3 linked regions of the Alkalihalobacterium alkalinitrilicum genome follow. The protein of the gene in region 2 interacts with the protein of the main gene of each other region in a pairwise test. Links are inferred from orthologs where the notes say so. Each region holds a gene or a part of one and is shown on either strand. Other genes may lie near its edges.

What was found. Proteins that work in one complex are often made in the same cells at the same time.
Region 1: the proteins of rho (region 2) and yhbY interact in binary tests that used the Escherichia coli proteins (3 or more experiments, as listed by UniProt). The link is inferred for Alkalihalobacterium alkalinitrilicum from one-to-one orthologs.
Region 3: the proteins of rho (region 2) and hfq interact in binary tests that used the Escherichia coli proteins (3 or more experiments, as listed by UniProt). The link is inferred for Alkalihalobacterium alkalinitrilicum from one-to-one orthologs.

Annotation. Positions count from the first base shown.
Region 1 is NZ_KV917368.1:2,683,938-2,686,924, reverse strand. What follows is about bases 33-2,980. They hold yhbY (ribosome assembly RNA-binding protein YhbY), read left to right. Parts: upstream 33-1,333; coding sequence 1,334-1,627; downstream 1,628-2,980. Other genes in these bases: rsfS (ribosome silencing factor), read left to right, coding at 2,799-2,980; yqeK (bis(5'-nucleosyl)-tetraphosphatase (symmetrical) YqeK), read left to right, coding at 2,215-2,790; BK574_RS12895 (nicotinate-nucleotide adenylyltransferase), read left to right, coding at 1,644-2,246; aroE (shikimate dehydrogenase), read left to right, coding at 489-1,340; yqeH (ribosome biogenesis GTPase YqeH), read left to right, coding at 33-473. In the rest of the region: more of yqeH, read left to right, coding at 1-32; more of rsfS, read left to right, coding at 2,981-2,987.
Region 2 is NZ_KV917368.1:3,933,452-3,936,284, forward strand. The notes cover bases 40-2,833. They hold rho (transcription termination factor Rho), read left to right. Parts: upstream 40-694; coding sequence 695-1,972; downstream 1,973-2,833. Other genes in these bases: glpX (class II fructose-bisphosphatase), read left to right, coding at 40-80; BK574_RS19160 (type B 50S ribosomal protein L31), read left to right, coding at 2,105-2,350; BK574_RS19165 (thymidine kinase), read left to right, coding at 2,453-2,833. Outside these bases: more of glpX, read left to right, coding at 1-39. UniProt on the Escherichia coli protein: Facilitates transcription termination by a mechanism that involves Rho binding to the nascent RNA, activation of Rho's RNA-dependent ATPase activity, and release of the mRNA from the DNA template.
Region 3 is NZ_KV917368.1:39,511-42,483, forward strand. What follows is about bases 33-2,966. They hold hfq (RNA chaperone Hfq), read left to right. Parts: upstream 33-1,346; coding sequence 1,347-1,586; downstream 1,587-2,966. Other genes in these bases: BK574_RS00170 (class I SAM-dependent methyltransferase), read left to right, coding at 33-343; miaA (tRNA (adenosine(37)-N6)-dimethylallyltransferase MiaA), read left to right, coding at 347-1,321; spoVK (stage V sporulation protein K), read left to right, coding at 1,848-2,810; hflX (GTPase HflX), read left to right, coding at 2,876-2,966. In the rest of the region: more of BK574_RS00170, read left to right, coding at 1-32; more of hflX, read left to right, coding at 2,967-2,973. UniProt on the Escherichia coli protein: RNA chaperone that binds small regulatory RNA (sRNAs) and mRNAs to facilitate mRNA translational regulation in response to envelope stress, environmental stress and changes in metabolite concentrations.

The DNA.
Region 1 (2,987 bases), 1.2 Mb from region 2 along the record:
ATGGATCTGCACTTTACGATACACCAGGAATTATTAATCATCATCAAATTGCGCATTACATTGACAAGCAAGAATTAAAAACGATTACGCCGAAAAAAGAAATCAAATCGATGGTATTTCAGTTAAATCCTGAACAAACGTTATACTTTGGTGGGTTAGCCCGATTTGATTTTGTTGAAGGGGATCGCGGTTCATTTGTTTGTTATTTCTCAAACGACATTCCTATTCATAGGACAAAACTTGATAAGGCGGATGAACTCTACAAAAACCATTTAGGTGAATTGTTATCACCACCAGGGCCAGAAACCAAACAAATATTGCCTGAACTAGTCAAGCATGAATTTTATATTAAAGAGAAAAGCGATATCGTGTATTCAGGTTTAGGTTGGGTTGCTGTACATCAAGAGAATGTTCACGTTCAAGCATATGCTCCTAAAGGTGTAGGGGTTACAGTTCGACCTTCACTTATTTAAAAAGGGGAGAAAACAATGGGGAAATTATTTGGATTGATTGGTCATCCAGTCGGTCATTCAATGTCACCTAGTATGCACAATAACGCTTTTCACTTATTACACCAAAATCATCATTATCATGCTTTTGATGTAAGTGAAGCTGATTTACAAGCAGCGATTGCAGGGTTCCGAGCTATAGGGATAAGTGGATTTAACATTACCATACCTCATAAAGTTGAGGTTATGAAGTATTTAGACGAGGTTGACGAAGAAGCAAAGTTAATTGGTGCTGTTAATACTGTTGTGAACGATAATGGGAGATTATTCGGCTATAATACGGATGGAGAAGGCTATTTGCAATCGTTATTAAAAGTAACAGGGGATCAGCTAAAACAAATGAGAGTCCTCTTAATTGGTGCTGGAGGTGCAGCTCGAGCGGTGTTAACGGTTCTTTCACGTTATGGGGTGGAGGAACTACATATCGCTAACCGCACGAAAGAGAAGGCGGCAAGCTTAGCAAGTGAATGTAACCAAAGTTCGAAGGATGCTTTTGTTTGGTCCATTGAAGAAGCTGAGCAAAAACTACATCAATTTGACTTAATCATTAATACAACTTCAGTTGGTATGAGTCCCAATGTCGATCAACTGCCAATTGCCTTAAACAACATAAAACAAGATGCCGTGGTGAGTGATTTAATCTATAATCCGTTAAAGACCAAATTATTGCAAGAAGCAGAAGCCAAAGGTGCAACCGTTTTAAATGGAGTCGGAATGTTTGTTGAACAAGGGGCTTTAGCTTTTGAAAAGTGGACGGGAACTAAACCAGACCGCAACGAAATGGAAAAAATAGTACTACAACAATTAGGAGGAGTATCAAATTCATGTTAACAGGAAAACAAAAGCGTTTCTTACGATCGAAAGCTCATCACCTTACCCCTATTTTTCAAGTTGGTAAAGGTGGAGTAAATGATAATATGATCAAACAAATTGAGGATGCGTTAGAAGCTAGAGAATTACTAAAAATAAGTGTTCTTCAAAATTGTGATGAAGATAAAGACGAAGTGGCTAGCACGTTAAGTAAAGGAACAAGAGCTGAACTAGTACAAGTGATTGGGAATACAATTGTCTTGTATAAAGAATCTAAAGAAAACAAACAGCTTGAGCTTCCACAATAATTGGTAAAGGGGAGTAATGATTGTGCGAAAAATCGGAATTCTGGGAGGTACATTTGATCCTCCTCATATCGGGCACTTACTTATCGCTCAAGAAGTATTAGAGCAATGTAAGTTAGATGAAATCTGGTTTATGCCAGCAAATATTCCCCCCCATAAGAAAACGAACGATGTTTCATCTGTAGATGACCGGATTGAGATGGTGACAAAAGCCATTGATGGCGCAGATCAGTTCGTTGTTTCAACGATAGAGCTAGAAAGAACGGGTCCTTCCTATACTGTTGATACGTTGAAAGAACTTAAAATGAAATTACCAGATGTAGACTTTTATTTCATTATCGGCGGAGATATGATTGAACAACTTCATACGTGGGAACGCATCGATGAGTTATTTGAATATGTTACATTTGTGGGGCTTGGGCGACCAGGTTATTCCGAAACATCAACGTATGAAGAAAAAATGGTATTATTAACAATCCCTCAAGTGGATATTTCATCTTCAAGTATTAGAGATAGAATAAAAGAAGGGCGGAGCATCCGTTATTTCGTCCCTGAATCGGTCCGTCATTTTATTGAGGAGAGAGAGTTATATGGAACGAATGCAAGCGTTAGAAATCGTTAAACCTCATTTAACAGAGCATCGATATTCGCATACGATTGGAGTCATGGACACTGCCATTCAGCTTGCAAAACAGGTGGGAGTCAACGAAAAACAAGCTGAAATCGCTAGTATTTTTCATGATTATGCAAAATTTAGGCCGAAAGAAGAAATGCGCCAACTGATACTAGAAAAGCGACTTGGAGAAGAATTCCTCATTTATGGAGATGAGCTCTTGCATGCTCCTTGTGGTGCCTATTGGGTAGAACATGAGGTTGGAATAAAGGATCAAGAAATCTTATCAGCGATTCGTTACCATACAACAGGGAAACCGAAAATGACGTTGTTAGAGAAAGTGATTTTTTTAGCTGATTATATTGAACCTGGAAGACATTTTCCAGGTGTAGAAGAAGTGAGACTAGCCGTAACTGAAAATCTTGATCACGCTTGTATTCTGTCTTTGCGGAATACGATGATCTTTTTAATGAAAAAACAGCAATTGGTTTATCCAGATACACTTGCAGCTTATAATCAACTTATTATGAATGTAAAAGGAAAAGGGAGGTAATCGTCTTAATGGATGTAAATCAAGTTTTAAAACTAGCTGTTACAGCTATTGATGATAAACGAGCAGAGGATATTGTTGTACTTAATATGAAAGGTGTTTCTTTAATCGCCGATTATTTTATTATTTGTCACGGGAATTCAGAAAAGCAGGTACAAGCAATTGCTCATGAGTTAAAAAAAGTTGCCCAAGAAAATGGA
Region 2 (2,833 bases):
TGCGTGCGAAATCAGGAACCGTTCGATTTATTGACGGTAAACATAGTATGAAAAAGAAGCCAGATTTAGTTATAAAGTAGAACGTATACAAAAAAATATGAAATGAAATCTTTAATTGGATGCCAAATGGAAATTTTCTCTTTGGCATCCAAAATTTTTTTGCTGAATTTTAAAAAGAACGATTGAATAATTCGCGAGAGTATGGTTAAAATAGAAATAATACGCAAAACGAGTCTACATTTCCAAAATGCTATTAAACTTCTTTTACTCCTTCTTTTTAGAAAAACACGGTTGTTCTTACCATAAATAAATCATCAATCGATGTTTTTTCTTATACTTTAACCCTTTAAAGAAATTAGACTTTCATAGTAAAAAGACGTTTCCCAAAATGAAACTTAATGTTCACTTTTTCAAAAAATGATCATGATGGGATGAAACATAATGAAATCAACGATTTTCTATTATTTATGATTTCAACATTTATTTCAAAACCGTTCTGTCATAAAGTGAAAATTCATTTTGTGGGAGTCGTAGCGTCAGTTAGACTGGATCACGTTTGCCGCTGTGATATTTTTTGACAACATTATATTATTAGATTTCAACCAAACACGGAAGATTTTTGTCTAAAAGGTTTTTGTGTTCGATTTCAACCATATAAAGAATGATTTTAGTAAAAAAGAAAAGTGGTGTCCCAATGGGAATTAATTTAGCAGAATTAGAAAATAAGAAGCTCAAGGAACTGTACGAGCTTGCCAAAGAATATAAAGTTTCGTACTATAGCAAATTAAATAAAAAAGAGTTAATTTTCGCCATCTTAAAAGGACAAGCGGAAAAAGACGGTTTAATGTTTATGGAAGGTGTTCTAGAAATTATTCAATCTGAGGGTTTTGGTTTTTTACGGCCGATTAACTACCTTCCAAGTCAGGAAGACATATATATTTCAGCTTCACAAATTCGTAGGTTTGATTTACGAAATGGTGATAAAGTATCAGGTAAAGTTCGACCGCCAAAGGAAAACGAACGTTATCATGGTCTTTTGCATGTAGAAGCAGTTAATGGTGAAGATCCTGATACTTCAAAGGATCGTCCTCACTTTCCAGCACTGACTCCTCTATATCCTGAAGAAAAAATTCAATTGGAAACGACGAACCCGAGAAAAATTTCATCGCGTATTATCGATGTGATCTCACCTGTAGGTTTTGGACAGCGTGGACTCATAGTAGCCCCACCTAAGGCAGGTAAGACCTCGTTACTTAAAGAAGTGGCCAATAGTATTGCAGAAAACCAACCAGATGTTGAATTGATCGTGTTACTCATTGATGAGCGACCAGAAGAAGTAACGGATATTGAGCGTTCAGTCAAAGCGGAGGTCGTCAGCTCGACGTTTGATGAAGTGCCTGAAAATCATATTAAAGTGGCCGAGCTCGTTCTTGAACGAGCAATGCGACTTGTTGAACATAAAAAAGATGTTGTTATTTTAATGGATAGTATTACTCGTTTGGCTCGTGCCTATAACCTTGTGATTCCACCAAGTGGACGTACGTTATCAGGGGGTATTGACCCAGCAGCATTCCACCGTCCTAAACGTTTCTTTGGGGCAGCAAGAAATATAGAAGAAGGCGGAAGTTTAACGATTTTAGCGACAGCCTTAGTAGAGACAGGCTCTCGTATGGACGATGTCATTTACGAGGAATTTAAAGGAACAGGAAATATGGAACTTCATTTAGATCGTAAATTAGCAGAGCGACGTATCTTCCCTGCAATTGATATTTTACGTTCAGGTACGCGTAAAGAAGAGCTATTATTATCGAAAGATCATTTAGAAAAAATGTGGGCAATCCGAAAAACGATGAGCGACTCACCTGACTTTATGGATCATTTTATTCGTCGAATTAAAGAAACGAAAACAAATGAAGATTTCTTTGATGCGATGGAAAAAGAGATGTCAGGGTTCAAAAAAGGAAGAAGATAAGAATTCAAGTTTTATCCAGCTGATATTATTGAAAATAAAGTTGCAAAATGGGCAATGCCTTGTTATAATTTCGTCATGTGTGATTTTAAACTCTGTTTCGAAAAGATTCAGGGCGGAAGGAGTTGAGAACGAATGAAACCAGAAATCCATCCAGAATACCGTAAAGTTGTATTCTTAGATACAAGTACTGGGTTTAAGTTTCTAAGCGGATCTACAAAGTATTCAAACGAATCCATCGAGTGGGAAGACGGTAACACTTACCCTCTACTTAAAGTAGAGGTCAGTGCTGACTCACACCCATTCTACACTGGTAAGCAGAAGCTTAACGATGTTGGTGGACGTGTTGACCGCTTCAAGAAAAAATATAATCTTAAGTAATGCTCAAACAAGAGATAACAGGCAAGTAACAAACTTGCCTGTTTTTTCATATCTATAAGGTACGTATTTATTAGGAAACAACATATAAGGTGGGAAATTTCCATGTACTTAATGAAGAGAGAAGGCTGGATTGAAGTCATCTGTGGAAGTATGTTTTCGGGAAAGTCAGAAGAACTAATCCGCCGAGTACGACGAGTCAGTTACGGAAATTTAAGTGTACAAGTTTTTAAGCCAGTTATCGATAATCGTTACAGTGAAGTCGAAGTTGTTTCCCATAGCGGGTCAAAAGTAACGGCGCTTCCAGTTGCAAAGGCTGTAGACATGTTAGAATTTGTAAAAGAAGATACTCAAGTGGTCGCCATTGATGAAGTTCAATTTTTTGATGAAAATATTATAGGCATTGTTTATGAATTGGCTAATAAAGGAAAGAGAGTCATTTGTGCTGGTTTAGATCAAGATTTTCGTGGTGAACCATTCGGACCG
Region 3 (2,973 bases), 3.9 Mb from region 2 along the record:
TAATAACTTATTTAATCAGGCTATGCGTTCGATTCAGGTTTTGAAGGGAAACCATCTCGAGTTTCTCCGTAGTTTAGAAGATAATAGTTACGATGTTGTTTATTTTGATCCTATGTTTGAAGCTAACCTTGATACTTCCCAAGGTATCACCCCACTAAAGTCGTTAGCTCTGTATCATTCAATAACGACAGAGGTTATTCAAGAATCAAAACGGGTGGCAAGACGACGAATTGTCTTAAAAGATTACTGGAAAAGTGAACGATTTGCTACTTATGACTTTAAAGTCATAAAAAGACGAACTGCAAAATTTCATTTCGGTTTTATTGAATTAAATAAAGCTTAAGATATGAAAAGTGAGACAAAGGGTGTTAAGATGAAGGAGAAACTTTTAGTTATTGTTGGCCCTACAGCGGTTGGAAAAACAAAGATGGGAATTGAATTGGCCAAGCGTTTAAAAGGAGAAATTATTAGTGGTGACTCCATGCAAATTTATAAAGAAATGGATATCGGCACAGCTAAAGTAACGAAAGAGGAAATGAATGGTGTAATGCATCACTTAATTGATATAAAAGAGCCAACGGAACCATTCTCTGTTGCGGAGTTTCAAAATCTGGTTCAACCACTTATTCGTTTATTAAACGAAAAAGGTAAATTACCTTTAATTGTTGGTGGAACGGGCTTATACATTAATTCGGTTATACAAAACTATAACTTTGCTGACTCATCTTCAGATATTCAATTTCGGGAAAAAATGGAACGATACGTAGAGGAACATGATACAGAACAACTTCATGATCAGTTAAGGGAAATAGATCCTGTTAGTTACGCAACCATTCATCCGAATAATTATCGAAGAGTAATAAGAGCTTTAGAAGTGTTTAAACGAACAGGCAAAACCCTTTCTGAATATCAACAATCTCAAAATAATGAATCACCGTATGACTTCGTCTTGATTGGTTTAACGATGGATCGAGATGTATTATACGATCGAATTAATAAAAGAGTAGACATCATGGTCGAACAAGGTTTATTTGAAGAAGCGAAGCGTTTATATAACGATGGCGTTAGAGAGTGTCAATCGGTTCAAGCGATTGGTTATAAAGAGATCTATGAATACATAGAAGGTAAACTGACAAAAGATGAAGCAATTGAACTTCTTAAACGAAACTCGAGACGCTATGCAAAACGTCAATATACATGGTTCCGCAACAAAGCAAATGTTCATTGGTTTGACATGACAAATATAAATTTTAATAAAAAGATTACAGAAATTCAACAATTTATAGAAGGAAAGCTTTATAACCATAGCGAAATTAAATAACAGTACATAGAAGGGGGACTTATAAATGAAGCAATCCGTTAACATTCAAGACCAATTCCTAAATCAACTACGCAAGGATAATATCGCAGTTACTGTTTTCTTACTAAACGGTTTCCAATTACGTGGATTAATTAAAGCGTTTGATAATTTCACAATTATCCTCGAGAGTGAAGGAAAACAGCAACTTGTTTATAAACATGCTATTTCTACTTTTGCTCCACAGCGTAATGTTCAAGTAAATATTGATCCTGAACAACAATCTTAATTGCGGGAATTGGTGAGGGTTACTCTAATGTACCAGATATCTCAGAAAACATAGATTAGTGAGTAATATTCTATGGTGAGGTGTTAGTACTATACGAGTGGCCCTCTTTTTCTTTGAAAAGATGTGGTTAGCCATTCTTTGTTTAAAGCATTGAAACGATAGCTCCTCGAGGCTGAACACAAATACTTTATAGGCATTTGTCACAAAAATTGGGCATTTGCGTATAGTATTGTAACCGATTGTAAATTGAGGGGTGAAACCATGAAAAACACAACAGTTACCCGCTCGAAAGGACAGATAAATGTTGTCCTGAACCGTGAAAATAAACGCGAAAAAGAACGTTTATATTTAAAAGAACAAACTTTTGGAAATACATTGACTGAAAAACATGAAGTGCTGGAACAGATGGAAAGTGAGTTTTCATCGTTAGTAGGGTTGCATGATGTAAAACGGTTATTAAAAGAAGTATATGCATGGCTTTACATTAATAACTGTCGAAAAGAAAATGGCTTAAAAAGTTCAAAACAATCACTCCATATGATTTTTAAAGGGAACCCTGGAACTGGAAAAACGACGGTCGCTCGTTTAATAGCGAGACTTTTTCACGAAATGGAAGTTCTATCTAAAGGTCATTTAATTGAAGTAGAGAGAGCTGATTTGGTAGGGGAATATATTGGACATACAGCACAAAAAACGAGAGAAGTACTAAAAAAAGCATTAGGTGGAGTCCTCTTTATTGATGAAGCTTATTCATTGGCTCGTGGTGGAGAAAAAGATTTCGGTAAAGAAGCGATTGACACACTTGTTAAAGCGATGGAGGATCAGCAACATGATTTTGTTTTAATTCTAGCAGGATACGGTAGGGAAATGGATTACTTTTTATCCTTAAACCCAGGCTTACCATCACGATTTCCGATTACGATCCCATTTGAAGACTATTCCACTGAAGAGCTTATGGAGATTAGTAGGATTATGTTAGGCGAAAGAGAGTATCAACTTTCGAGACAGGGAGAACAGAAAATTCGTGAATATTTAAGCCGGATAAAAGGGGAACACGGAAGGACTTTTAGTAATGGTCGATTTGTTCGTAATTTAATTGAGCAAGCAATTCGAACTCAAGCTGTTCGTCTACTAGTCGAAGGGAAGTATGATCGTCAGTCCTTATCTACTCTTCAAGCGGAAGACTTTGACTTTGAAAAATCGAGGGTTCAACCGTTTTCTTGACATTTAGTGGGCAAATGTGTAATATCTTCAAGACGGAATAGATATAAAAAGGTTGTGAGTTTATATTGCAAGAAGTGAAAAATCAAACTCAAGAACGTGTCATATTAGCAGGTTGTCAAACGAAGGAAAGAGATGACGATCATTTTTTATATTCAATGGAAGA